2 regions of the Pseudomonas sp. SA233 genome follow, and region 2 is predicted to be linked to the other one. Evidence: riboswitches for the same ligand, from Rfam matches in the RefSeq annotation. Region 2 holds a riboswitch; the other holds the start of a gene.
What was found. Region 2 has a riboswitch for thiamine pyrophosphate ahead of M1D87_RS13815 (TenA family protein). Riboswitches for the same ligand answer to the same signal wherever they lie in the genome.
Positions count from the first base shown of each region.

Region 1: another riboswitch for thiamine pyrophosphate. It lies ahead of thiC (phosphomethylpyrimidine synthase ThiC); the one in region 2 lies ahead of M1D87_RS13815 (TenA family protein).

Region 1 covers NZ_CP096449.1:5,181,764-5,195,990, reverse strand. Annotated here, with positions in the region: gene M1D87_RS23860 (metal ABC transporter ATPase) at 134-1,102, opposite strand; gene M1D87_RS23855 (aldo/keto reductase) at 1,153-1,965, opposite strand; gene M1D87_RS23850 (NAD(P)/FAD-dependent oxidoreductase) at 1,962-3,137, opposite strand; gene M1D87_RS23845 (DMT family transporter) at 3,292-3,624, opposite strand; gene M1D87_RS23840 (LysR family transcriptional regulator) at 3,712-4,602, shown strand; gene waaA (lipid IV(A) 3-deoxy-D-manno-octulosonic acid transferase) at 4,614-5,885, shown strand; gene M1D87_RS23830 (TolC family outer membrane protein) at 6,038-7,474, opposite strand; TPP riboswitch at 7,635-7,741, shown strand; gene thiC (phosphomethylpyrimidine synthase ThiC) at 7,896-9,776, shown strand; gene cytX (putative hydroxymethylpyrimidine transporter CytX) at 9,950-11,233, shown strand; gene M1D87_RS23815 (RsiV family protein) at 11,202-11,948, opposite strand; gene M1D87_RS23810 (NUDIX domain-containing protein) at 12,134-12,751, shown strand; gene M1D87_RS23805 (DUF1249 domain-containing protein) at 12,742-13,194, shown strand; gene cpdA (3',5'-cyclic-AMP phosphodiesterase) at 13,280-14,080, shown strand.
Region 2 covers NZ_CP096449.1:2,936,899-2,951,125, forward strand. Annotated here, with positions in the region: gene M1D87_RS13755 (Dyp-type peroxidase) at 1-111, opposite strand, end outside; gene M1D87_RS13760 (bile acid:sodium symporter family protein) at 296-1,189, shown strand; gene M1D87_RS13765 (sterol desaturase family protein) at 1,358-1,825, opposite strand; gene M1D87_RS13770 (MgtC/SapB family protein) at 2,222-2,935, shown strand; gene M1D87_RS13775 (GNAT family N-acetyltransferase) at 2,953-3,462, shown strand; gene M1D87_RS13780 (sensor domain-containing diguanylate cyclase) at 3,797-5,365, opposite strand; gene M1D87_RS13785 (DUF4142 domain-containing protein) at 5,518-6,018, shown strand; gene M1D87_RS13790 (hypothetical protein) at 6,027-6,278, shown strand; gene M1D87_RS13795 (DUF6021 family protein) at 6,387-6,557, opposite strand; gene M1D87_RS13800 (DNA-binding protein) at 6,613-7,593, opposite strand; gene codA (cytosine deaminase) at 7,822-9,063, opposite strand; gene tenA (thiaminase II) at 9,287-9,949, opposite strand; gene M1D87_RS13815 (TenA family protein) at 9,946-10,593, opposite strand; TPP riboswitch at 10,674-10,788, opposite strand; gene M1D87_RS13820 (Ig-like domain-containing protein) at 11,014-14,227, shown strand, end outside.

The DNA of each region.
Region 1 (14,227 bases), 2.2 Mb from region 2:
GATCCCGGGGCCGCTTTGCGGCCCATCGCGACACAAGGCCGCTCCTACAGCAGGTCACGCAACTTCAAGGCTTGCGCGATCCCCTGTAGGAGCGGCCTTGTGTCGCGATGGGCTGCGAAGCAGCCCCAGAGTCTTACTTGTGCAATGAGGTCCGCGCCCGCTCCAGCAGCGCTCGCGCCTTGTCGCCAAACCGCTGCAGGTGCGATGCCCGCACCGGCTTGTTCTCCACCAACCCCTGCTGCTTCACCCAATCCTTCCAGCGCACCCGCTCGTCCGTGACCACCCAGCCATCCTGCCGGGCAAAACTTTCGGCCAGGTACAGCCCGCGCGTGCTTGCCGGCACCAGTTCGTCCTTCTTCACGGTATACAGCTCAGCCAGTGGCTGGCCGTCCTTCAATGGCATCAGGTACAGGTCTGGTCGTTTGCGGTTTAGCCGCGCCACCAGTTGGTCGCCCTCCAGCCGCTCATCAACGTGGAACAGGCTGAGCTTCTTGGCGTCCCGGGGTACCTGCAGGCGCATGTCGTAGATCAGTTGCAGCGAGGCGGTGGGCAAGTGCACATACGCCCGCGGCCGTTCCAGCAGCATCAGCTTGCCGCAGTGCACCGGGCGCGCGGCACCCGACTCCGGGGCCAGCACGAAGTGCGGCGTTTCGCGGTAGTGCAGGGCGGCAGCGTAGGGGACCGGCAACCAGGTGTCGTTGAAGCGCCCGCCCAGCCAGCCTTCCGGGGTTTCCAGCAAGCATTCCTCGGCCACTTCCTGCACGGCCGTGTGCAATGGCAGGTTCAGCTCCTGCGCCGGCACATAGCCGGAAATCAGTTTCAGCACCACATCGCCACGGTCTTGCCGGCGCTGACGTACCAGCACCCAGTAATCGCGGTTCTGCCAATGCAGGGTCAGCCGTACCGACACGCCAAGGTTGGCCAGTTCGACCACGAAGCGCTGCACGTCGGGCAACTGGATAGCCTTGCGCCGTTGTTGGATCTGGGCAAAATTCAGCGGCATACCGATGCTCTGGTAGATCAGACCTTCGGGCGTGGCCTCGACATGTAGCGGTAGTGTCTTGAAGTTGCTCGGGTTCTTGCGGATCAGCGTTCGCGCCACGAGGCTCCTCCTTGCGTCGGGTCAGTCCAGGCCCATGGGCCTGGGGCAACTCAATGCTGGCCCAGAATACGGGCGACGGTGGCCACGTTGTGGGCCAGGTGCAACGGATTGATGGTGCCGACGATAGCACTGCTCACGCCCGGGTGGGCGAACAGCAGCTCGAAACTGGCTTGTACCGGGTCAACGCCCGGGGCAAGGCAGATATGCCCACTGGCCAGTGCCTTCTTCACCAGGATGGCCTTGCCGTGTTCGGCAGCGTAGTCCAGCACCGGGCGTTCTGCCTGTTCGTTGAGGTTGTAGGTGACCATGGCGCAGTCGCCTTGCTCCAGTGCCTTCAGGCCGCCGGCGACGGTCTTGCCAGACAGGCCGAAGCCGAGGATCTTGCCCTCCTGCTTGAGCTCGGCAAGGGTCTGGTAAACCTCCTGCTGTTCGAGGATCGCCAGGTCGTTGCCGTCCGAATGCACCAGCACCAATTCGATGCGGTCGGTTTCCAGGCGCCGCAGGCTTCGCTCCACCGAGCGGCGGGTATGGGCGGCGCTGAAATCGAAGTGCGATTGGCCGTTGTCGAACTCTTCGCCAACCTTGCTGACGATCACCCATTCATCGCGCTGGCCGCGCAGTAGCGGGCCCAGGCGTTCTTCGCTGCGGCCGTAGGCTGGGGCGGTGTCGATCAGGTTGATACCCAGCTCGCGGGCCTGGGCCAGCAGCAGGCGGGCTTCGTCGTCGCCGGGGATGGTGAAACCGGTAGGGTACTTCACGCCCTGGTCGCGGCCCAGCTTGACCGTGCCCAGGCCGAGCGGCGAAACCTTGAAGCCGGTGCTGCCCAAGGGGCGATGGAAGTCGTGCAGGGTCGGCAGGCTCATGGCAGCAGTTGCTCCCAGGCCGGTACGCCCAGCGGTGGGCGTGGCAGGTCAGCCAGGTCGGCCTGCGCCTGTGGGCGGATACCGTCGCGCTCCAGGTGGCTGATGACCCGGTCGCTGAAGTCCGGTGCCAGGGCCAGCTTGGTTGGCCAGCCGACCAGCAGGCGTTGCTGGTCGGCGAGGAAGGCGTTGTCCGGGCGTACCAGGCCCGATTGCGCCGGTTCCGCTCGGTCGACCCGCAGGGTGGCCCAGCGCACTTGGCTCTGGTCGACCCATGGCAGCAGGTTGGCGATTTCTTTCTGTGCCGCGGCGATTTGCGCAGCCGGCTCGCGGGCAACGCCGTCGGCTTCGGCCAGGTCGCCACCCAGGTACCAGACCCACTGGCCATCGGCGGCCGGGTGGGTGGTCACCGTCACCCGTGGCTTCGGCCCGCCGCCCAGGCAATGGGCGTAAAGCGGTTTAAGGTTGGCACCCTTGGCCATCACCATATGCAGCGGGCGTGTCTGCATGGCTGGCTGGTTCAGGCCCAGGGCATGCAGCAGCTGCTCGGTGCCGGCGCCGGCGCTGAGCACGATACGCTGGGCGCGGATGTCGCGCTCGTCGACGCGCAGGCCGACCAGGTCGTCGCCCTCGCGCAGCGGCTCGATGTGCTCACCGGCCAGCAAGCTGTTGCCTGCCAGCTCGGCCAGGTTGGCCAGCAGGCTGGGCACGTCGATGACCAGCTCGGCCAGGCGATAGACCTTACCCTTGAAGGCGCGGTCCTGCAGCGCCGGCGGCAGTTGCTCGCCCTTCACCTGGTCGACCCGGCCGCGCACGGCCTTGCTGGCGAAGAAACTGGTGAGGTTGCCGGCCAGGGTGCCAGGGGACCACAGGTAATGGGCGTCGGACAGCAGGCGAGTGCGGGTCAGGTCCAGCTCGCCGCTGCCGCTCAGCGCTTCGCGCCAGCGTCGCGGCATGTCGGCGATGGCTTCCGAAGCGCCGGTGAGGGCGCCATGCAGGGCGTACTTGGTGCCGCCATGGATGATGCCCTGAGACTTGATGGTCTGCTCGCCGCCAAGGCTGGCGCGTTCCACCAGTACTGTCGAGTAGCCCAGCCGGCGCAGGCGGGCATTGAGCCAGAGGCCTGCGACCCCGGCGCCGACGATCAGCACGTCAGTGGAAATGGCAGATGGCATGGCGGTACCTCGAAGACTGGGACAGCTGGCAAGTATACAGGGTATACCTGTGATGGCCCTATCGCCGGCAAGCCAGCTCCCACAGGGATGGTGTTGACCCTGCGGCCTGTATCAACTCTTTGGCTTTCCGGCGATGAGGCCCGTACAGGCTGCCTCAATGCCCAGCCGTCTTCGAAAACAGCTGAATTACCACCACCCCGCCCACAATCATCGCCATGCCCAGCATCGCTGGCACATCCAGCTTCTGCCCATAGATCACCAGCGCTGCCACACTGATCAGCACAATCCCCAGCCCCGACCAGATGGCATAGGCGATCCCCACCGGAATGCTGCGCACCACCAGGGTCAGCATCCAGAAAGCAATGCCGTAACCAACCACCATCAGCAGCAACGGCACGGGCGTGTTCAAGCCTTTCACCGCTTTCATGGAAGCGGTGGCGATGACTTCGGCGCAGATGGCGATGGCGAGGTAGGTGTAGGCATTCATGGCGAGATCCTCCGTTAGCTGGCTGCAGATTCTAGTCCCACCCAGAATGGGGTAAAGTCATTACCTATCACTATGCGAGATAGGTCGATGGCCGAGCACTGGAACCTCGAACAGTTGCGTACTTTCCTGCGCGTTGCAGAACTGCGCTCGTTCTCTGCCGTGGCCCGCGAGCAGCGCAAGGCCCAGTCGGCAATCAGCAGCGCGATCGCCCTGCTCGAAACCGACCTGGGGGTAACCTTGTTCGAGCGCAGCAGTGGCCGGCAACCCAAGCTGACCGAGAACGGCAGCGCCCTGTTGGAAGATACCCGCGAACTGTTGCGCCAGTGCGAGCGTCTGGATGGCCGTGCGTTGGCGCTGATGCGCGGGCAGGAGGCCTTGTTGCGGGTCGCCCAGGACGAAGCCATGCCCTATCAGCCGGTCATTGACAGCCTCGACGAACTGGCCAGCCGCTACCCGTTCCTGGAGGTGCAGCTGGCCAGCGGTGCCCAGGGCGATGTGGCGCGCAAGCTGGTGGAGCGGCGCGCCGATCTTGGACTGTTCTTCCACCACGAGAGCATCCCGGCCTCGCTGGAGCGGCGCGCCTTGGGCAGTGTGGAAATGGTCACGGTCTGCGCGGTCGGTCACCCGCTCGCCGGCGAAGGCCGGGTTACCCGGCAGCAACTGGCGCGCCACCGGCAATTGCTGATTGCCCCGCAGCAAAGCGGCTACCCCGGCGGCGAAGCGATCAGCCCGCAGGTATGGCGCGCCGACAGCTTCTACGCCATGGCCGAACTGCTGATGCGCGGCCTGGGCTGGGCCTGGCTGCCGCGGCACGTGGTGCAGTACCCGACCTACCAAGCGCACATGGTCGAACTGGATAGCGAGTGGCGGCCACCGGCCTTGGTGGTGGAACTGGCTTGGCGTCGTGACGAGCCGCTGGGGCCTGCCGCGCAATGGCTGGCCGAGCGCTTTGCGGTGCACCTGCGCGCGATCGGGTAAACTCCGCGGCCATGAACAGAACTCTCTATACCTTGTTGTTTCACCTGGGCCTGCCGCTGGTTGCGCTGCGCCTGTACCTGCGCGCGCGCAAGGCGCCGGCCTATGGTCAACGCATTGGCGAGCGCTTTGCTTTCAGGCTGCCGGTCATGCGCCGGGGCGGCATCTGGGTGCATGCGGTATCGGTGGGCGAGAGCATTGCGGCGGCACCGATGGTGCGCGCCTTGCTCAAGGCCTACCCGGAATTGCCGATCACGCTTACCTGCATGACCCCGACCGGTTCAGAGCGCATTCGTGCCATGTTCGCCGACGAACCACGCGTGCAGCATTGCTACCTGCCCTACGACCTGCCTTGGGCGGCAGGGCGCTTTCTCGACCATGTGCAGCCGAAGCTGGGCATCATCATGGAAACCGAGCTGTGGCCCAACCACATCCACCAGTGTGCGAAGCGCGGCATTCCGGTAGCGCTGGCAAACGCACGCTTGTCTGAGCGCTCGGCCCGTGGCTATGGGCGCTTTGCCAGGCTGACCCGGCCGATGCTGGCCGAGATGAGCCTGATTGCCGTGCAGACCGAAACCGAGGCCCAGCGCTTCCGTGACCTGGGCGCGCGTCCGGATTGCGTACAGGTCACCGGTTCGATCAAGTTCGACCTGAAGATCGATGAGCAACTGTTGCCGCGTGCCAAGGCATTGCGTGAACAGTGGGGGGCTGCACAGCGCCCGGTGTGGATCGCGGCCAGCACCCACGAAGGTGAAGATGCGTTGATCCTGCAGGCACATCGGCAATTGTTGCAGGTGCATGGTGATGCCCTGCTGATCCTGGTGCCGCGCCACCCCGAGCGATTCGCTGCGGTGCATGCGCTGTGCAGCGAACAGTTCACCACCGTGCGGCGCTCTGCCGGCACGCCGGTTGATGCGCAGACTCGCGTATTGCTCGGCGATACCATGGGCGAACTGCTGTTCCTCTATGCCCTGGCCGACATTGCCTTTGTCGGTGGCAGCCTGGTGGCGACCGGCGGGCACAACCCGCTGGAGCCCGCGGCGCTGGCCTTGCCGGTGCTGATGGGGCCGCATGTGTTCAACTTCCTCGAAATCAGCGCGATGCTGCGCGAGGCGGGGGCGTTGCAGCAGGTGGATGATGCCGAGGGGCTGGCCGAAGCGGTGCGGCGGCTGGTCGAATTGCCGCAGGACGCGCAGCGCATGGGCGAGGCGGGCAGGGCGGTAATGCGGGCCAATCAAGGGGCATTGCAGCGCTTGCTCGATGGCCTGGGTGCACTTATCCGCTGAGTCTGGTGTTGGATTTTCTGGCCTCATCGCCGGCAAGCCAGCTCCCACAGGTACTGCACGAGGCTTAAGGCCATTGGAGAACCTGTGGAAGCTGGCTTGCCGGCGATGAGGCCATCAAAAGCAACCCACCCTGCGGAAAATACATCCCTATCTCAGGGGCGACGCTCGAAGTTCTTCGCCGCTGCAGCCGCCAGGTCCGGCGGCAGGAAGTCCTTGTCCGGGTTGTAGTCCGGTTTGAGGTACCGCTTGAGGTCCTGCAGGTCCTGCGGGCTCAAGGTGCCGGCTGCCTGCTTGAGGCTCAGGTTGTCGAGGATGTAGTCATAGCGGCTGTTGTTGTAGTCGCGCACCGAGGTGTACAGCTGACGTTGGGCGTCAAGCACGTCGACGATATTGCGGGTACCCACCTGGTAGCCGATCTCGGTGGCTTCCAGCGCGCTCTGGTTGGAGATGATCGACTGCTTGCGCGCCTGCACCTGTTCCACGTCGGTATTCACTGCGCGGTGCAGGTTGCGGGTGTTTTCCACCACCTGGCGGCGCAGGCTTTCACGCTGCTGCTCGGTCTGGCTCAGGCGCTGGTAGGCCTCGCGCACCTGCGAACTGGTCAGGCCGCCGCTGTAGATCGGGATGTTCAACTGCAGGCCGATGCTGGTCTGCTCGACGTCGCCGCTATAGCGCGTAACGGGGGCCGGTGCGGGGTTGGTGAAACCGAAGTTGTCGTTGTCACCCTTCTGATACTTGGCAACTGCGTCCAGGGTCGGCGCGTGGCCGGCCTTGCGCTGGCGCAGGGTTTCCTCGGCAGCGACGACCGCGTGGTTGGTGGCCAGCAGGTTGAGGTTCTGGCGCCCGGCGGTTTCGACCCAGGCCTTGGCGTCGTTGGGCGTAGGCACCTGCACTGGCAAGGTATGGACCACGCCTTGAATCGACGTGTATTCCCGGTTGGTCAGGGTCACCAGGGCCTCGAAGGCATCCTGTACCTGGCGCTCGGCAATGATTCGGTTGGCCCGCGCCGTGTCGTAGCTGGCCTGGGATTGCAGCACGTCGGTCTTGTCGGAGAGGCCGACGTCGAATCGTTCGTTGGACTGGTCCAGCTGGCGCTTGAAGGCCGCTTCCTCGGCCTTGGTCGCGGCCAGGTTGTCCTGGGCACGGAGCACGGCGAAGTAGTTCTGTGCGGTTTGCAGAATCAGGTTCTGCTCGGTCGCCGACAGCTCCAGCGCCGCCTGTTCGTTGACCGCCTCGGCCGCCTGCAACTGGAACCAGCGATCAGCGCGGAATATAGGTTGCGCCAGGGTTGCGCTCCAGGTGTTGCCGCTGCGGTTGCTGGTGGCCGATGGTTCGTCCAGCTTGGTGCGGGTGTTCAGCATTTCGGCACCGGCCGACAGGTTAGGCAGCAACCCGGCGCGAGCCTGCGGTACCACTTCGCGGCGGGCGCCGTAATCGGCGCGGGCCGCAGCCAGGTCAGCGTTGTTGTCGACCGCTTCCTGATAGACGCTGACCAGGTCGGTTTTCACTGTAGTGGGCACGTCCGCTGCCCAGACCACTCCGTTGGACGCACAAGACACGGCTATTGCCAGTGAGAGTTTGCGCAGCATAGAGGCAATCCTTGTACGAAATTTAATTACTGAACTGTTGAGTATCGAGCGACGGGCCAGTGTAGTGCCATGCGCACCCGGCAACAATCGCTCGGGGTGCCTTTCATCATCCGCGCATTTACCTGCTTGGCTTTGCCGACCACTCCAGTCTAGACTGCGCATGTTCTTGTCGGGGTGCCTTGAAGCAAAGGCTGAGATCGCAAAGTTGCGGATCCCGTTGAACCTGATCAGGTTAGCGCCTGCGTAGGGAACAAGATTGCTCGCCTTCCCGGGGAGCCTCTTGTGCCAGGTCCGGGAATGTCGCAGCTACATGCAGCTTCAGGCACCCCCATATCCGGCACTGCACCCATCAAGGGTGCGTCCGCGCCTTTCAGGTTCACCCCGACATTCCACTGCTAGGAAGCCGTCTGGAGAGCCTGTGATGACCAAACAAGAAAAAGCGATCAACCTCAGCGAATCGGCACAAGTCGATCAGCAGTCCGTGCAACCATTCCCGCGTTCGCGCAAGGTGTATGTCGAGGGCTCGCGCCCGGACATCCGCGTGCCCATGCGTGAAATCAGCCTGGACGACACCCCGACCGATTTCGGTGGCGAGTCCAATGCCCCGGTGCTGGTCTACGATACTTCCGGCCCGTACACCGACCCCAACGTTGTCATCGACGTGCGCAAGGGCCTGGCCGATGTGCGTTCGGCGTGGATCGAGGCACGCGGTGACACCGAGCGCCTGGCCGGCCTGAGCTCGGACTTCGGCCAGCAGCGCCTGAACGATGCCGAACTGGCCAAGCTGCGTTTCGCCCACGTGCGCAACCCGCGTCGGGCCAAGGCTGGTGCCAACGTCTCGCAGATGCACTATGCCCGCCAAGGCATCATCACTGCCGAGATGGAGTACGTGGCCATCCGCGAAAACATGAAGCTGCAAGAGGCACGTGACGCTGGTCTGCTTGACGAGCAGCACGCCGGCCATAGCTTCGGGGCCAACATCCCGAAAGAAATCACTCCTGAGTTCGTCCGCCAGGAAATCGCCCGTGGCCGCGCGATCATCCCAGCCAACATCAACCACCCGGAAGTGGAACCGATGATCATCGGCCGCAACTTCCTGGTGAAGATCAACGGCAACATCGGCAACAGCGCCCTGGGTTCCTCGATCGAGGAAGAAGTGGCCAAGCTGACCTGGGGCATCCGCTGGGGTTCGGACACGGTCATGGATCTGTCCACCGGCAAGCACATTCACGAAACCCGTGAGTGGATCATCCGCAACTCGCCGGTGCCGATTGGTACCGTGCCGATCTACCAGGCCCTGGAAAAAGTCAACGGCGTGGCCGAGGACCTGACCTGGGAGCTGTTCCGTGACACCCTGATCGAGCAGGCCGAGCAGGGCGTGGACTACTTCACCATCCATGCCGGCGTACTGCTGCGTTATGTGCCGCTGACTGCCAAGCGTGTCACCGGTATCGTCAGCCGTGGTGGCTCGATCATGGCCAAGTGGTGCCTGGCACACCACAAGGAAAACTTCCTGTACACCCACTTCGAAGAAATCTGCGAAATCATGAAGGCCTACGACGTCAGCTTCTCGCTGGGCGACGGCCTGCGCCCCGGCTCGATTGCCGACGCCAACGATGCCGCGCAGTTCGGTGAACTGGAGACCCTCGGCGAGCTGACCAAGATCGCCTGGAAGCACGACGTGCAGTGCATGATCGAAGGCCCCGGCCACGTGCCGATGCAACTGATCAAGGAGAACATGGACAAGCAGCTGGAATGCTGCGACGAGGCGCCGTTCTACACCCTCGGCCCGCTGACCACCGATATCGCTCCTGGCTACGACCACATCACCTCGGGCATTGGTGCGGCTATGATCGGCTGGTTCGGTTGCGCGATGCTCTGCTACGTCACGCCCAAGGAACACCTGGGCCTGCCAAACAAGGATGACGTGAAGACCGGCATCATCACCTACAAGATCGCCGCTCATGCCGCCGACCTTGCCAAGGGCCACCCGGGTGCGCAGATTCGTGACAACGCCTTGTCCAAGGCACGCTTCGAGTTCCGTTGGGAAGACCAGTTCAACCTCGGCCTGGACCCGGACACTGCCCGTGCCTACCACGACGAGACCCTGCCGAAGGAATCGGCCAAGGTCGCGCACTTCTGCTCGATGTGCGGGCCGAAGTTCTGCTCGATGAAGATCACCCAGGAAGTGCGTGAATACGCCGCCAAGATCGAAACCGTGGATGTGACGGTCGAGCAAGGCATGCGTGAGCAGGCCGAGCGGTTCCGCCAGGAAGGCAGCCAGCTGTATCACAAAGTCTAAGTCGCAGCGCTGACCCCTGTAGGAGCGGCCTTGTGTCGCGATGGGCCGCGAAGCGGCCCCGGAAATTTCAGCCGCGAAGCTGAAAACCTGGGGCCGCTTTGCGGCCCTTTCGCGACACAAGGCCGCTCCTACAGCGACCGCGTCCAATCCAATACCTTGCCGAGTGTCAAAGCATGACCACCCCCAGCCAATTCTCCCCCGACCACCCGGTCCCCACCGCCCAGCGCATCTTCGGCGCCCGCGACTTGTTCTCGCTATGGTTCTCCCTCGGCATCGGCCTGATGGTGCTGCAGGTCGGCGCCATGCTGGCCCCTGGCCTGGGCCTTGCTGGCGCGGTGCTGGCCATCGCCCTGGGCACCGGTGTGGGTGTGCTGCTGCTGGGGGCTGCCGGTGTCATCGGCAGCGATACCGGCCTGTCGGCCATGGGCACGCTGAAACTGAGCCTGGGTGGCCATGGCGCTCGCTTGCCGGCGCTGCTCAACCTGCTGCAACTGGTGGGCTGGGGCGCGTTCGAGATCATCGTCATGCGCGATGCCGCCAGCCTGCTGGGCACGCGGGCGTTCGGCGAAGCCAGCGCCTGGAACAGCCCTGTGCTCTGGACCCTGTGCTTCGGCGCCCTGGCCACCTTGCTCGCAGTCGGTGGGCCGCTGGCGTTCGTGCGCAAGGTGCTGCGCACCTGGGGCATCTGGCTGCTGCTGGGCGCTTGCCTTTGGCTGACCTGGAACCTGTTCGCCAAGGCCGACCTGGCGGCACTGTGGGACCGTGCCGGCGACGGATCGATGTCGCTGGCCGTGGGCTTCGACATCGCCATCGCCATGCCGCTGTCCTGGTTGCCGCTGATCGCCGACTACTCGCGTTTTGCCCGTAACGGCAAACATGTATTCGGCGGTACGGTGCTGGGTTACTTCATCGGCAACACCTGGCTGATGAGCCTGGGCGTGGGTTACACCCTGGCCTTTGCCGACAGTGGCGAAGCCAACGCCCTGCTGCTGGCCCTGGCGGGCGCTGGCATGGGCATTCCACTGCTGCTGATTCTGCTGGACGAGTCGGAAAAGGCTTTTGCCGACATTCACTCGGCGGCCGTTTCCACCGGCGTGCTGGTGCGCCTGAAGGTCGAGCACCTGGCGCTGGCCATTGGCGTGCTGTGCACGCTGATCGCCTTGCTGGCGCCACTGGCACAGTACGAGAACTTCCTGCTGCTGATCGGCTCGGTGTTTGCACCGCTGTTCGGTGTGGTATTGATGGACCATTACGTGATCCGTCGCCGCCGCTTGCCAGCACAGGTGCATGGCTTGCACTGGCAGGCACTGCTGGCCTGGGCGGTGGGCGTTGCCGCGTACCATCTGATCGCCGCGCAAGCGCCGGACCTGGGTGCGACCCTGCCGGCATTGCTGCTGGCAGGGCTACTTCACGGGCTGCTGAGCTTCAGCCGCGGCCGGGAAACAGCTCGGGCTTGAGCACGCCATTCAGGCGTGGGTACGGGATCTTCAACTCCACGTGGCCCATGGAGTAGGGCGCGATGGAATAGACCTCGTACTTGACCACCACCGCGCCGTACGTCAGGGCGACGTGCGGCGACTGCTTGAACGGCCAGGTCTTGATGAACTCGGCATCCTTGTCCATGCCTACGCTGATCAGCCAGGCGTGGTGCGATTCCTCGACGGTTTTCCAGAAGGTGTCTTCCTGGCCGGGCACCAGCATGTCCTGCAGGGTCAGCACCTTGTCCAGCTTGCGCGAATAGTTGATGAAACCACGCCCGGGCATGCCATGAGCGCCGCCGCTGTCCAGGTAGCTGGACAATTCGATGATCACCAGTCCGTCATGCTGCTCGCGTACCTTGGCCTGCAGGTAGCTGCTGTTGCGCTTGTCGGCACTGGCCAGGTACTGCTGCTCGTAGGCTTGCAGGGTGGTCGGTGCGTTGCCGCGCTGGTTGTCTTCGGTCAGTTGCAGCAGGCGTTTCTCGACGATGCCATCGAGCTTGGGCAAGGCCGGGAAGTGGATCATGTCGATGTTCACCAGCGGGCAGTCGCTTTCGCTGCAGCCGGGTTTGACATGCTCCCAGGCATCGCGCTTGACCTCGAGCGGCGCCCGGTAGTTGGGCGTAAACAGGCTTTGGCAGGCACCCAGGGCCAGGGCCAGCACAGCCACGGAAGTCAGTTTGACAAGTGTCATGAGGATCCTTGCAGAACAGGGAAAAGTCGGCCTTTGACCGTCTGCGCGGCCTTCAGTTCGCCACTAAGCTAACAGAGAGAAGGCGCGCTGTCCCGAGTGCGCGAACGGTTGCCGGAAAGGGGTGAAACCGGCAGGCGTGCAGAGTAGGATGGCGCGATGCGGTATTCGAGGTAATGAGGATTTCCATGTCAGACGCGTTGAACTCAGTGCCCAAGGGCTTCGAAATCATTGAGCGGGCCAACTGCTTCCAGGGCTTTTACAAGCTCGACAAGCTACGCCTGCGCCACGAGTTGTTTGCCGGGGGCATGGGCCGCGAGATCAGCCGTGAACTGTTCGTGCGCCATGATGCGGTGTGCGTGCTGCCGTACGACCCGTTGCGCGATGAAGTGGTGCTGATCGAGCAGTTCCGCGTTGGTGCACTGGGCAAGGTCGACAACCCCTGGCTAATCGAGATGGTGGCCGGGCTGATCGACAAGGACGAGCAACCCGAGGAAGTCGCCCACCGCGAAGCCGAAGAAGAAGCCGGCCTGGCCTTTAGCGCCCTATGGCCGATGACCCGTTACTTCCCGTCGCCCGGCGGCAGTGACGAGTACGTTCACCTGTTCCTCGGCCGTTGCAGCAGTGAAGGGGCGGGCGGCCTGCATGGCCTGGAAGAAGAGGGCGAGGACATTCGCGTGCGCGTGTGGTCGTTCGAGGATGCCATGCAGGCGGTGCGCGACGGGCGCATCTGCAACGCGGCGACCATCATCGGCCTGCAATGGCTGGCGCTGAACCGTGATGAAGTACGAGGTATGTGGAAGTGAACCTGCTGCGCGAGCGTTATCGGGTCGACCTGGTCGGGCTGCAGGCAGCCTGCGAGGCCAACTACGCCCGGCTGATGCGCCTGTTGCCCGACATGCGCACCACCCAGAGCTCGCGCCGCATCGGCATGACCCAGGGCGACCAGATGCTCGGCGTGCTGGTGCTCGACGTGGTGCTGGCCTGCCCGTACACCACCACCCTGCACGTGCGCCAGGAGCACAGCCTGCCGTGGTTGCCGGTACCGCACCTGGAAGTGCAGGTGTACCACGATGCGCGCATGGCCGAAGTGGTCAGTGCCGAACACACCCGGCGCCTGCGCAGCATCTACCCCTATCCCAACGAAGCCATGCACCAGCCGGACGAAAAGGCCCAGCTCAACCTGTTCCTCGGTGAATGGCTGAGCCATTGCCTGGCCTGTGGCCACGAGCTGGCAAGCGTTCGCTGAATTGTGACGTGGTTTGGGTACGGGTGTTTGCTCGCACCCGTTGTACAGCCATAATTCGCGCTGAATCCGTTCGAGGAGACGGCCGTTGCCGCAGCCAGACCAATCGCGCCCCGTGCATGTGGTGCAACTGACCGATGCCCACCTGTTCGCCGACCCGGCCGGCAGCATGCTGGGCCTCAAGACCCGTGACAGCCTGCGCCATGTAGTGGCCCAGGTGCGGCGGGAGCAACCGCTTGTCGACCTGCTGCTGTGCACTGGCGACCTGTCCCAGGACGCCAGCGTGGCGTCCTATGAAGCATTCCGTGAGCTGACCGCACCGTTTGCCGTGCCCACCCGCTGGTTGCCTGGCAACCATGACGAGGCCCGAGTCATGGCGCAAGTGGCACCGGAGCTGGTACAGGCGGTGACCGATATCGGTGCGTGGCGCATCGTCATGCTCAACACGGCCGTACCCGGGGCGACGCATGGGCTGCTGGAGGATGACCAGCTGGCAGTGCTGGAAACGGCCTTGCGAGAGGCGGGTGAACGGCATTGCCTGGTGTGCTTCCACCATCAGCCGGTGGATATCGGCTGTGCCTGGATTGCGCCGATCGGCTTGCGCAATGCCCAGGCGCTGTTCGATATCGTCGAGGGTTATCCACAGGTGCGGGCGCTGCTCTGGGGGCATGTGCACCAGGAATGGGATGAAGTGCGCGACGGTCGTCGCCTGCTGGCCACTCCGTCGACCTGCATCCAGTTCGCGGCGCGCAGCGAGGATTTCAAGGTGAGCGAGGAGCAGCCTGGATACCGCTGGCTGCGCCTCCACACCGACGGGCGGTTGGAGACCGGGGTGGAGCGGGCAGTGGATTTCCAGGTGAAGCTCGACTTCGATAGCCCTGGCTATTGAGGATTTTGGGGCTACTGCGCAGCCCTATGGCGACACAAGGCCGCTCCCACAGGGGTACGCGATCTCCTGTGGGAGCGGCCTTGTGTCGCGATAGGGGCGCAAAGCGCCCCCGGCACTCTCAAAGCTGTTGAAGAATTTGTTGCTAAA
Region 2 (14,227 bases):
CAGCAAGGCATCCAGGGCGGCAGGCAGGGCCTCGGGCGACTGCAGGGAGAAGAACAGGTGACGGGCGTGGGCCGGCACCGGGGTGGCAAGCAGACCTTGCTGGAACGGCATGACAGGCTAATCCTCGGTAAAAACAGGAATGCTACTGCGCCTGCAGGCCTGCTGCAACGCGGCATACAGCCTCGCTGGGCGCTGCGCTCGGTAACAAACGGTTACCAAGGGCTGGCGTTTTGCGATTAGCTATCAATCAGGGCCGACCTACACTCCACCGGATCCTTCGCCCGAGAGACCGCCCATGACCGCCTCCCCTTTGCTCACCGCTTTTCTGCCGCTGGCCCTGGGCATCATCATGCTCGGTCTCGGGTTATCGCTGACCCTGGCCGACTTCGCCCGCGTAGTGAAGTACCCCAAGCCGGTGGTGGTAGGCCTGGTTTGCCAGATCCTGCTGCTGCCGCTGGTGTGCTTCCTGATCGCCAACGGTTTTGGCCTGGAGTCGGCGCTGGCGGTGGGGCTGATGCTGCTGGCCGCCTCGCCGGGCGGCACCACGGCCAACCTGTTCAGCCACCTGGCTCATGGCGATGTGGCATTGAATATCACCCTGACGGCAGTCAACTCGCTGATCGCGATCCTGACCATGCCACTGCTGGTGAACCTGTCGCTGAGCTGGTTCATGGCATCGGACCAGGCCATACCGCTGCAGTTTGCCAAGGTGATGCAGGTGTTTGCCATCGTCCTGCTGCCGGTGGCGCTGGGCATGCTGGTTCGCCGCTTTGCACCCGCCTTCGCCGCGCGCATGGAGAAGCCAATGAAGCTGGTGGCTGCGTTGTTCCTGGCGTTCACCATCGTCCTGGCGCTGGCCAAGGACTGGCAGACCGTGGTTGCCTACGCGCCGGTGGTGGGCCTGGCCGCGCTGCTGTTCAACCTGCTGAGCCTGGGCGTGGGCTACTGGGTACCACGCCTGCTGAACATTCCCAAGCGCCAGGCGATTGCGATCGGCATGGAGATCGGCATCCATAACGGCACCTTGGCGATTGCTCTGGCATTGAGCCCTTCGCTGCTGAACAACGCCACCATGGCGGTGCCGGCGGCGCTGTACAGCCTGATCATGTTCTTCACCGCGGCGGCGTTTGGCTGGTGGGTGAGCCGCGGGCATGTGGCGGCGCAGCCCAAGGGTGAAACGGTGAATTGAGGGCCTTTCCACGTACCCTGTGGGAGCGGGTTTACCCGCGAAGAATCCAACTCGGTGCATGGCACCGGCTGCGCCGGTGTTCGCGGCTGAAGCCGCTCCCACAGTGTCCCTGCTGACTCAATGAGTCATGGGCAGTTGCATCATCGTGGGCTGCTCTGCCAGTCCCTGTCACAACTGGCTGCGCTTGTGCCGCAACTCCTGCTTCAGCACCTTCAACGGCGGTGCATAGAAGAACCCGAACGACACACTCCCCGTTCTCCCTTTCACCGCATGATGCAACCGGTGTGCGCGGTGCAGGCGCTTGAGGTAGCGGTTGACCGGCCGTGGCTTGCGTGGCCAATGCCGATGAAAGAACCCGTCGTGGGCCACGACATACAGCACGCCGTACCCCGCCACGCCGCCACCCACCCACTGCAAGGGCGCAAAACCACCCTTGCCCAGGGCCACCAGCAGCGTGGCGATCAGCCCCAGGGCCACCAGGTACAGGTCATTGGTTTCGAGCATGCCCAGTTGCGGCTCATGGTGCGAGCGGTGCAGCCACCAGCCCCAGCCATGCATGATGTACTTGTGAGCCAGCGTGCCAACGCCCTCCATGGCCACCAGGGTGCCGAACAGTACGGCGAGATTGAACAGCATGGAACGGTCCGGGGGATGGCAAGGGAAGGCGCAAGGGTACCGATTGCCCGCGTTTTTTTCCATGCAGGCGTGACCGGTTGCGGGCACTTGCGGATGAAGCCATTGTCATGTTTTTGCCCTTGACCTGGCATGCCACGGGGCGTAACGTCCGCGGCGCAATTTTGCATCCCTGAACAGGAGACCTGCATTGGACAGTAGCCCCAGTCGCATGCGACAGGCCCACGTGGCGCGCTAGTCCGGCAGTGTCCTGCACTGTCTGGCCGGCCTGGCAAGACGGTGGTTTCTTGTAATCCCCCTCTTCTTCCTCCCCCTTCGTGGTCCTGCGCATTTTCTGGTTTTTCAACCGCGCCAGCTGATGGCGTTCTTGCGGGCGTGTGCCCGTGGAAGAGGTTTGCTATGGATTGGAAAGTATTTCTGCTGCGTGTCAGCATCGCCCTGCTGCTGGGGGCGCTGATCGGTGCCGAACGTCAACTGCGCCAGCGCCTGACCGGGCTGCGCACCAATGCACTGGTCAGCACCGGTGCTTGCCTGTTCGTGCTGATGACCCAGGCGGTGCCGGGCATGGCGCCCACCGATGCGTCGCGTATCGCCGCGTACGTGGTATCGGGCATCGGTTTTCTGGGTGGCGGCGTGATCATGCGTGACGGGTTCAACGTACGTGGCCTGAACACTGCCGCCACGTTGTGGTGCACGGCCGCAGTCGGCGTGCTGTGCAGCCTCGGGCTGCTGCTGGAAGCGACGCTGGGTAGCCTGGTGGTGCTGTGTGCCAACATCCTGTTGCGCGACATTGCCCAGCGCCTGGACCGCCAGGAAGTGGTGCCGGCCAGCGAGGTGGAGCAGCACTTCGAGGTGCGCATCGTCTGCCGCGCCGAGGACGAGATCCAGGTCCGCAGCCTGATGTTGCACAGCCTGGGCGACCCGCAGCTGCGCCTGCAGTCACTGCACAGCGAAGACCTGGCGAACCCCGCACGCCTGGAAGTACGCGCCGAACTGCTCGGCACCGCGCAGGCGCCAGCGCAACTGGAACGGTTAGTCAGCCGGGTGAGCCTGGAGAAAGGTGTAAGCTCGGTGCGCTGGCAATTGCAGCCGCAGGTGCTGGCGGCAGACTAGAACGAAAGGACTTCTTCATGCGCATTCGCCCTACCCTCGTGCAAGACATTCAATGGCTCCCGGGCGTCGAACGTTCGGCTGCCCAGGCCTTTGCCGCCCGGCCGGCGCTGGCATGGCTGGCGCAAGGAGATGTGATGGACTGCGGCGCCCATCAGGCATTTGTCGAAGCTGGCGGGAGCTGGGTGGCCGAGGGGCCAGATGGGCGCATTCTGGGGTTTGCCTGTGCCCGGTTCGTGGATCAGGCGCTGCATCTTCATGAAATTTCGGTGCGCCGGGAGGCCCAGGGGCAAGGTGTCGGGCGCAAGCTGTTGCAGCAGGTGGTCGATGCGGCGCGCCATGCGGGGGCGCGGGAGCTGACCTTGACCACCTTTGCCGATGTGCCATGGAATGCGCCGTTCTATGCGCGGTTAGGGTTCGAGGTGATCGATGAGGGGCTGCTGGATGCACGCTTGCAGCAGATTCTGGCCGACGAGCGTGCCCATGGGCTTGCGGGCCGTTGTGCGATGCGCCTTGGCGTGGATCACTAGACTCCGGGGCCGCTTTGCAGCCCATCGCCGGCAAGCCAGCTCTCATAGAACAATACATGACTCATTGGTTCGGCGAGGCTCTGTAGGAGCAGCCTTGTGCTGCGAAGAGGCCAGTACTGACAAAGCCTGTCTATTGCTTGTACCGGCCTCTTCGCAGCACAAGGCTGCTCCTACAAAGGACGCGTCAGACGAGCGATATTTGTTCTCTGCGCTACAGCGCAGCCCAAAAGGGATGGGCAATCTCCCACAGGTAATGTGCATCTCTTTGGCACTGCGCGGTCCCTGTGGGAGCTGGCTTGCCGGCGATGGGGCCGGTACAGGCAACCAAGGGCCTTTATTCATCTACGCCCACCACTGCACGTTCTGCCAGGCAATACCCGTCCCGACCCCGGCGCTTGGCCTGGTACAGCGCCGCATCCGCTGCCGCCATAAGGCGCTCGGCCGTCACCCCCTCCCGCGCCAGGTCACCCACCGCAATCCCCGCACTGCACGACACCCGCCCCAGTGGGCTACCTGCATGCTCCAGCATCTGACGCCGCAACAGCTGTTGCACTTCCTGCACCAGCAGCTCCGCCCCGCGGGCATCGGTATCGGGGAGCAGCAGTGTGAACTCCTCGCCCCCATAGCGCACAGCCAGGTCGGCCGGCCGCTTCAGTGCCTGCTGCAGCACCTCGGCAAAGCGCCGCAGGCACTGGTCGCCCGCTGGGTGCCCGTAACGGTCGTTGTAGGCCTTGAAGTAATCCAGGTCGAGCATCACCAGCGCCAGCGAGTAGCCCTGGCGTCGTGCCCGACGCAGCTCCGGCTCGAACACTGCGTCCAGCCGCCTGCGGTTACCCAGGCCGGTCAGGCTGTCGGTCAGTGCCAGGGCCTTGAGGGTCTGGTGTGCCTGGTGCAGCGCCCGCTCGATGACAATACGCTCGCGTAACTGGCGCAACACCACACCACCAAACGCTGCCAGCCCCACCAGCAACAGCAGCAACACTGCCACCGACTTGATCGCATCGTGCCGCCAGGGCGCGACGATCGATTCCCGCGACAAGCCGGCCTCCACCACCAACGGGTAGCTGGCCAGCGCGCGATAGCCATACAGCCGTGGCGTACCGTCCACCACGGCCACCGCCTCGGCCACCCCTTCGCTTGCATGCGGCAGGTGCTTGCGGAAGATCTCGCTGCTGCTAAGGCTGCGGCCAATTACCTGTTCGACGAACGGCCGCCGTACCAGGATAGTGCCGTCGCGCTTGGCCAGTACCAGCGCGCCGCGTTCGTCGATCTTGAAGTCGCCGTAGTAGCGTACGAACCAGTCCACCTTGATGGTGCCTAGCAACACCCCGGCGAAGCTGCCATCGGCATATTGCAGGCGCCGTGAAATGGGGATGATCAGGTCGCCAGTAGAACGGCTGCGCACCACCGAGCCGATGTGGACCCTGCGGTCGGTATGCTCGCGGTGGTAGATGAAGTAGTCGCGGTCGGCATTGTTGGCATTGGGTGGGACTACCGCCTGGTCGGTAACGATCCAGCTGCCATCCGGGCCATACACGAACAACCCGTGCAACTGCGGCATGATGCTTTTCTGCTGGACCAGCAAGGTATGCAGGCGCGGCCGGTCGATGTGCTCGAAGCCGTCGCCTTCCAGGCGCTCGGCCAGCGCCGCGGTAATTGCGTCGACCTGGCGGATGGCATCTTCGGCATGCTGCGCCGTGGCCCGGGCCAGGTTGGAGACCATGTTCTCGGCATTGGTGAAGGCGTGCCGGTAGTCGCGCCAGATGCGCCAACCTTCCACCACGACGAAGGCGAGCATCACCACCAGCATGAACGCGAGTACCAGGCGGAACAGCGCCACGGCCCGGCCCTCGCCGGTTATCGCGAAGAGCCCGTCCTCATCCTGTTTCCTGGCTGCGCACATTGAAATCCCTAGCCTTACCGCGTTCGCCGCGTTTCACTATAGTTCAGCATCACCTGGGCGCAGCCAACCAGGAAAAAGATTAAACCTTTGCTCCCCATTCACCCTCAACCGTACGCGACACTGAGGTCGCGCCACGGTTTAAGGAGTGAAGCATGAGCAGTCTCTTCATCAAGCGTGTCGGTTTTTCCATGGTGTTGGGCTTGGCATCGGTGCAGGCAATGGCGGCGAGTTCCGATGACTTCGTCGAAGCGGCCACCGAGGCCGGTATTGCCGAAGTGGTCACCGGCAAGCTGGCTCTGGAAAAAACTCAGAATGCCGAAATCAAGACCTTTGCCCAGCAGATGGTCAGCGACCACACCAAGGCCAATCAGAAACTCGGCGACATCGCTCGCAAGCTCGACATCTCCGTACCCGATGAGGCGGCAATAACCGACAAGGTCAAGAAAATGATCCTGGAATGGCGAGAGGAGTCGTTTGACAAGTCTTACGTCAACAACCAGGTCGACGCTCACGAAAAGGCGGTGGAGTTGTTCAAGAAGGAAGCCGCATCTTCCGACAAGGCTGAATTGAAGGCCTTTGCCAGCGAAACCCTGCCCAAGCTCGAACAGCATCTGGAGCATGCCAAGGCGCTTCAGGCCAAACACGGCAAGTGAGGCCCGCCATGAGTAACGATGCATTGAAAGCCGAAGTGCTGACTCGCCTGTTGCACGCTCACCCCCAAGGGCTGGGCAAGGAAGTGCTGGACAACTACCGGGGCGAGAAAGCCGTGGCCGGCATGCTCAAGACGCTGCAGGAGGCCGGTTTGATCCAGGATGGCAGCGTGGCGGTGAGCAGCGACCACCAGATCAGCGTGAACTACCCCATCAAACTCTCGGCTGCGGGCGTGGAGGCAGCCAGGCAGGCAGAGTCCTGAGTCAAGCGAGCGTAGCTTGCCTGGCAAAGGCCTCGAGACAGCGTGCCCCAAGCAGTACCGTGTTGATCGCGGGGGCCGCTGAGCGGCCCTTAGCGACAAATGCCACCTTCACGGGGATTTTTCGACGTCCCGCGGTGGCTTGGCAGGTCCTTGAGGGTCGACTTGCGGATCCTCCACATCTGGCGAATCGGGGTCGAAACCCAAGTCCTGGTGTTTGTTCGCCTTCTCGGACGAATGGGGCCCTTGGGGATGTTTTTCTGGCTGTTGTGGTTCAGGCATGAGGCTTTCTCCGGTGAGTGTCTAGGGAAGAAACCACCGGCCGGGAAAAGTTTGATTAATCTACAGCTAGCCGGGCTCGGCATTGAACCAACGCTTCATCACGTTGCTTCAGCTGCTCCTCGAGCTGCTGCAGTTGACGAGCCTGTTCCGTGCACAAGTCGCGCCTGGCCTCCAGGCTCTGTGCCTGCACATCCAGCTGGCGACGCATTTCCTCGCTAGCACCCTGCGCCTGGGCCAGGATCGTGCGCAAGCCCTGGATCTGCGCATCACGCTGCTCCAGCAATTCGTCCTGCGCCCTGCAGGCGCTGGCGGCCTGGCGATGCTCACCCAGCAAGCGCTCGTTGTCGCGGTGCAGGCGGGTCAGCTCGTCCTGCTTGACGATCATGCCTTGCTGCAGTTGACGCACCTCCACCTGCAACTGTTGCAGCTGCGCTTCGTGGCGGCGCTGCTCCTGTTCACGCTGTTCGCGGCTGGCGTTGCGATAGTGTTCCTGCGCATCGCGGGCATGACGGTGCTTGTCTTCCAGTGATTTTACCTGCTCCTCCTTGTCGGCCAGGCGCACCTGCAGCTCGCCCAGCGACTGGTTGAGGCTGGCACTGCGCAGCTGTTCGGCCTGCAGGGTGCTTTGGTTGGAAAGCAGTTTTTCCGATTCGGCGGCCAGTGCGGCCACATCGATCTGATGCTGTTGGTGCGCCGCAGCCAGTGCCTGCTGGGCAATGGCCAGTTGTGCCTCCAGCTGTTCGCGCTGTCGAGTGAAGGCGCTTTCGGCCTGCTCGATCTTCAGGTCGGCCTCGTCCTGCAACTGGGTTGCCAGTTGCCCGACCATTCGGCTCAGCACGTCACTCAGTGCAATGCCGCCCTCGGAAGCCACGGGTTGCTGGCCGTTCAACTCTTTCAGATAGCGGTGAATCGTGGTCTTGGAGCCGGTGTTGCCCAGCTCGATACGTATCGCATCGATGCTGGGGTTCTCGCCCCGGGCAATCAGCGCCTGACGTGCCTGCTGCACTACAACCTTGTTTATACCGCCCCGGGCCATGCTTGCTCCTACGATTTTGTACCGTGTTATGTACCATGTAATTACATACCAATTATGGAGACAAGCCATTGCCCGTGCAAACATTTCCTATGGTGGAATAATCACGGGTTATCGCATGTGAATGGTTCTTGGGAGCTGTGCGCGGGCATAAACCAGTACGCCAGACAGCAAAGCGCCCCGCTCGGCTTCAAGCCGGCGGGGCGCTGCAGAATGCTGAAGCAGGGAGCGTCAGCTGTAGTGTTCAACCCTGGCAGGTGTTCTACGCATGAGCACCTTACCGTTGCGTACCGACACCAGCGCATGCCCCTGGCTGCGCACCATTTCGTAATCGTCCGGCGCAGAGAGCAGCAACAGGTTGGCCGGTCGCCCCACTTCGATGCCGTAACGCTCGCCCAGGTTCAGGGTGCGGGCGCTGTTGTCGGTGATCAGGTCCAGGCAACGCTGCAGGTCTTCGTAGCCAAGCATGTGGCAGATGTGCAGGCCGGCCTCCAGAATACGCAGGATGTTGCCATTGCCCAGCGGGTACCAAGGGTCGACGATGGAATCCTGGCCAAAGCACACGTTCATCCCGGCCCGGTCGAGTTCGGCCACGCGGGTGACGCCGCGGCGTTTCGGGTAGTTGTCAAAACGCCCTTGCAGGTGAATGCTCTCGGTCGGGCAAGATACGAAATTGATACCCGACTGCTTGAGCAGGCGGAACAGCTTGTAGCAGTAGGCATTGTCGTACGAGCCCATGGCCACGGTATGGCTGGCTGTTACCCGAGCGCCCATGTCGCGCACCCGCGCCTCTTCGGCCAGCACTTCGAGAAAGCGCGACTGCGGGTCGTCGGTCTCGTCGCAATGCACATCCACCAGGCAGCCGGTACGTTCGGCCAGGTCCATCAGGAACTTGACCGAAGACACGCCCTGGTCGCGGGTGTTCTCGAAGTGTGGAATGCCGCCGACCACGTCGGCACCGATGGCCACCGCTTCGGTCATCAGCGCCCGGCCGTTGGCGTACGACTCGATACCCTCCTGGGGGAAGGCGACGATCTGCAGGTCGAGCAGGTGGCGCACTTCGTCACGCACTTCGACCATGGCCTTTAGCGCAGTCAGGGTGGGGTCGGTGACATCGACATGGGTACGCACATGCTGGATGCCATGATCCACCAGCATGCCGATGGTCTTCTTAGCGCGGTTTTTGATGTCGTCGTGGGTGGTGATTGCCTTGCGCTCGGCCCAGCGCTCGATGCCTTCGAACAGGGTCCCGCTCATGTTCCACTGCGGCTCGCCGGCGGTCAGCGTGGCGTCCAGGTGGATGTGCGGTTCGATAAAGGGCGCCACCACCAGGTTCTGCCCGGCATCCAGGTCATCGGCAGCGCGCGCCGCCACCCCTTCGGCCTGGGGCACGATGGCGGCGATGCGTTCGCCGCTGAGTTCGATGCGGAACAGGCCAGGCTTGCCGCGCAGGCGTGCGTTGATGATGTTCATGATGCTTCTCCCTGGGCTTTGCGGGTGGCCCTACCAGCATATTGGCCTAAATCTCATCTGCCCGGTTAGCGCGGACCTTTGTAGGAGCGGCCTTGTGTCGCGAAAGGGCTGCGAAGCAGCCCCAGGATTTCAGCGCAGAAGCACAAATTGCTGGGGCTGCTTCGCAGCCCTTTCGCGACACAAGGTCGCTCCTACAAGAGTCCGCGCAGGGCCATGCAGTGCGTTATTGGCTAGCCAACCCCATCTGCCAGAAGTCCGCCTCCAGGCTGGACGCCTGGCCGAAAATCCCCACCAGCTCGGCAAACCGTTGCTCGGTCATGCTCCGCGCTGCCAGCTCGTCCAGATGCTTGCGCGCCGCTGTGGCGACACCCTGGTAGCCCTCGCCGGCATACTCGGCGATCCACTCGCGGTACGGGTGATTGCTCAGATCGCCAATGCGCTCGGACAACGCCCGGCCAATCTCGGCATAACCGATCACGCAAGGCGCCAGCGCCACATGCAATTCCAGCAGGTCACCCGCGGCACCGCAGTCCAGCACATAGCGGGTATAGGCAACCGTGGCCTGGTGTTCGGGCGCGGCCTCGATATCAGCCTGGGTCAGGCCCCAGCGCGCGCACAGGCGCAAGTGCAGCTCGGTTTCATCCAGAATCGCCGCCAGCCCGGCCTGCGCGGCGCGGATGTCGGCCGGTCGACGGCTCTTGTAGGCAGCCAGTGCCCAGGCGCGGGCGAACTGGATGAGGAACAGGTAATCCTGTACTAGGTAGGTGCGGAAGGCGGCTTCGCTCAACGTACCCTCGCCCATCTGGCGCACGAATTCGTGGTCGACGTAGCTGTTCCACTGCGGCGTGGCGGCAGCCTTGAGGCGGTCGAAGATATCCATGCTCATTTGTCCTCCGGGTAGACAGCATCGAAGAAGGCCAGCTCTAGCGCCACGGTGCGCTGGTAGAAGTCACCCGCCAGCACGGCGTCCTGCGGGCCGACGCGGTCGAGTTCGGCTTGCAGGAAGGCAACGAAGTCCTGGAATGCCGGGTTGTCGTGCAGGGTGATCCATTCAGCGTGGACGAAGTTGTCCGGCATCGGCTTTGGCGCCTTCAACGCCCAGTCCAGGTACAGGCCTTCGGCGACGTTGAGCACCGCCAGCGCGGCCGCATAGGACCGGGTGGCCGCCGCTTCGCGCATGATCGCCTTGAAGCCTGCGGTCGGGACGGTGTCGGCTGGTTCGCTGCGTTGTGCGGGGCTTACCCCCAAGGCCTCGAAGGCGCGCAGGAAGTAGGTGTTCTCGTCACTGGAGATCATCCCGGCAAAGCGCCCGAAGCGCAGGCGCGCCTCGAAGGTGTCGGCGGTGGCGATGGCCGCGCCCAGCAGGGTCAGGAAGCTGTCGAGGAAGCGGTGGTCCTGCACCAGGTAGTCGACCATGATCGGGTCCGGCAGGCTGCCGTCGCACAATTGGGTGACGAAGCGGTGGCCAACGGCCGCCGACCAGGTCGGCTCGCTGCGGCGGCGCAGGGACTGGCTGAAGCGTTCGGTCATGTTGCTGTCCTTGATGGGGGGTGACAGCGAGACCGCGGTGATTGGCATGGACGGGCCTCGCAGTGAGGCCGGCAAAAAGGCAGGTTTCAAAGTCCCATCCCTTCGCCGGCATGATCCGGATCAGGTTCGAAGGGTCACCGCGCTGCAGCATCCAGCGGTTTCTCAGCCCGTTCCCGGGCTCCCCTTGGTGGCGCTCAGGTATACCCCAGGGCGCCGAAGCTGTCACCACCCAATCTGTGGGCAATGGGTGACCCACTAGTGGGGGCCCTCACCCATTTTTGACGCCGTGGCATTTAGCGCGCATCAGGCGCCACAAGGATTTATTTAGAAACATATTCCTCGTATTTGGGTTGGCACACCCGTTGCTCCAGCCCCGGAAACGGGCAAATAGCCATGATGGCGCAAACGAGGCGCAAGGCAATGAAAACACCTGCCATGATCCACCCTGCAAGGCATGCATTCCAGCTGTCCACCGTCGCTACGCTGATGCTCGGCCTTGGGCTGGTCACGGCGACAGCGGCGCCCATGGACGACAACAGCATGCCCCCGCCGACCGACCCGTCGGCCTACACTGATCAGCCGGCTGACCCGACCCAGCCCTTGCTGGACCTGTACAGCATGCCAGAGGCGAATCAAGGCTCACTCGAACTGACCGATGGCGTGTACGGTGACCGCAACACGGTAAGCGCAAACAACGTGTTGCCACCGGCCCTGCAAACCGGGGAAAAATACCCCACCAATGGCAAGCCAAGCCCGCTGTTCGGCGCGTTGCCGTTTACCCAGCAGTTACTGCTGTTCGAGGAATTCGGCACGGAAAGGCTCGACCCCACGCTGCCGCCGCCCACTCTGACCTTCCCGGTGCCGACCCTGGGCGCGGCACCAGCGCAGGACCCCAACGTGGTGGCCCGCAGCGGCCCCAGCGGTACAGCCTTGGAAGCCTTCCTCAAACAGCCGGGCCTGTACCCCTTCCCGACCCAGTATTCCAACGTGCTCGACCGCAACCCATGGAAGGCGCAGATCGAGATGTTCCTCAACCGCCAACCGGTCGGTTCGCCTGCGGAAGGCCGGCCACCAGGAAAAGGTTGGTCGCACCAGCGCTGGAACGAGTTCTACCCGCAGGCGGGGTTCAAGACCGCCCAGGCCGGTGCGCGCATCAACCTCGGCCTGCGTGACCGCAAGCAGCTGCACAACTATGCAGTTGGCGAGTTCGCCCCGGGCGGCCTGTACTACCAGACTTCCGATATCCCGAACACACTGGGCACCACCAAGGGCATCGACACCCGCTTCCACCCGAAGATGCCGCTGCAAAACCACAAGTCGCTATGGACCTTCGACGGCACCTTCCCGCCCAAGCTGCTGATGGTGCGCTATGGCCAACCGATCCTGATGCGCCATTACAACGCGTTGCCGATCGACCCCTCGGCCAACGCCGGGTTTGGCCTGCACACCCTTTCGACCCATGAGCACAACGGCCACTCCCCGGCCGAGAGCGATGGCTATGCAAACGCCTACTTCTTCCCGGGGCAGTACTACGATTACCGCTGGCCGCTGCAACTGGCTGGGTATGACACCATCAACACCCGTGCCGAAGACCCACGCGCTGCGTTCCCTTGCTCGGCGGGCGAAACCTTGTTCGTCAACGATGCCAACCCCGGCCTGAAAACCTGCCAGAACGGCAGCATCAAGATTCGTGGTGACTGGCGCGAAACCATGAGCACCCACTGGTTCCACGACCACATGATGGATTTCACGGCGCAGAACGTCTACAAAGGCAACGCCGTAATGATGAACTACTACAGCGCCCTGGACCGCGGCAACGAGGCCCTGCAGGATGGCGTCAACCTGCGTTTCCCCAGTGGCTCGGGCATGCCGTGGGGTAACCGCGACTACGACGTCAACCTGGTGATCGCCGACAAGGCCTGGGATGCCAACGGCCAGCTGTGGTTCAACCCGTTCAACACCGATGGCTTCCTCGGCGACCAGATCCTGGTCAACTGGCAGTACCGGCCAACGCTCAAGGTACGCGCGCGCAGCTACCGCTTCCGTATCCTCAATGGCTCGGTGTCGCGCTACCTGAAGCTTGCCGTCGTGCGGGAGATCGCCGGCAACAGCGGCGAGTTCAAAGGCCCTACCGGCTCCAACCTTTCATACGCGCGGGTACCGTTCCACATGATCGCCAACGACGGCAACATCATGGAACACACCGTGCCGTTCGACGGCACCATGGACCTCAACGGTGACGGCAACCTGCAGGACAACAACGGCGTCCTGCCGCTGCAGGGTATCGCCGAACGCTACGACATCATCATCAACTTCGCCAAACACGGCATCAAGGTCGGCGACAAGCTGTACCTGGTCAACCTGGAGGAACATCAGAGCGGCAAGGGCCCGGAGGGTACCATTGCCCTGGCCGATGTGCTGTCGGAAAAATACAAGGCGGTAATCAAGCAGACCAGCAAGGGGCCTGAGTGGGACAACGGCGACCCGGCGATCGGCAAGTTCATGCAGTTCGTGGTTCAGCCCTACAGCGGCCAGGACCTGAGCATGGACCCGGTTGCCTATGAACCGGCCAAGCCGGGCAAGGCCGAAGGCCTGAAAATGCTGCCGCTGCCGATAGACCGTAATTCGGCCACCGACCAGGCCAAGCTCAAGGATGCCCGCCATCGCGAGTTCATCTTCGGCCGCTCGGACGGTACCGACACCCAGCCCTGGACCATCAAGACAGATGGCAGCTTTGGCTACTCCATGGACCCACGTCGCATCAACGCGGCGCCACAGTTGGCCCAGCAGTCTACCGACGGCGGTTTCAGCGGCGACGGTACCCTGGAAGTATGGAAGATCATCAATGGTGGCAATGGCTGGAGTCACCCGGTGCATGTGCACTTCGAGGAAGGGGTGATCCTCAGTCGCGACGGCAAGGCCCCGCCAGAATGGGAAAAATGGGCGCGCAAGGACGTGTATCGCATAGGGCCGGATACCGACTCGTCCAAAGAGGTGGAAATGGCCATCCGCTTCCGCGAATTCGCCGGTACCTACATGGAACATTGCCACAACACCCAGCATGAAGACTCGTCGATGCTGCTGCGCTGGGACCTGGAACACCCAGGCCAGTTCCAGGTGATGCCGACCCCACTACCGGGTTGGGATGGCGTGGAGTACGTGGCTTCGGTTGGGCTGCCGACCTTCCGCACCGAAGGCCATGATAACGACGACCCGACCAACAAACCGCCGGTTGCGGCCAACGACAGCGCGGCTACCACGGCCGGCAAGCAGATCACCTTGAACGTGCTGGCCAACGACACCGACCCGGAAAACAACCTGCCGTTGACCGTAGTCGGCCTCAGCCAGCCGAACTCCGGCCAGGGCACCACCAGTACCGACGGCAGCACGGTCACCTACGTCCCACCGGCCACGGTAACCACAGCGTTCACCGCCAGCTTCAACTACACGGCTCGTGACGCCAAGGGCGCCGAATCGGTGGCCCCGGCCACGGTCAGCATTGCGGTGAGCCCGGCAGCGGCGGTCGACCAGATCCAGGTCACCAGTGCCACGGTGCAGGTGCGCAGCGGCAACCGCTTTACCTGGGACATTTCGGGCACCACCACGGTGGCCACCGGCAACAGCATCACCGTGA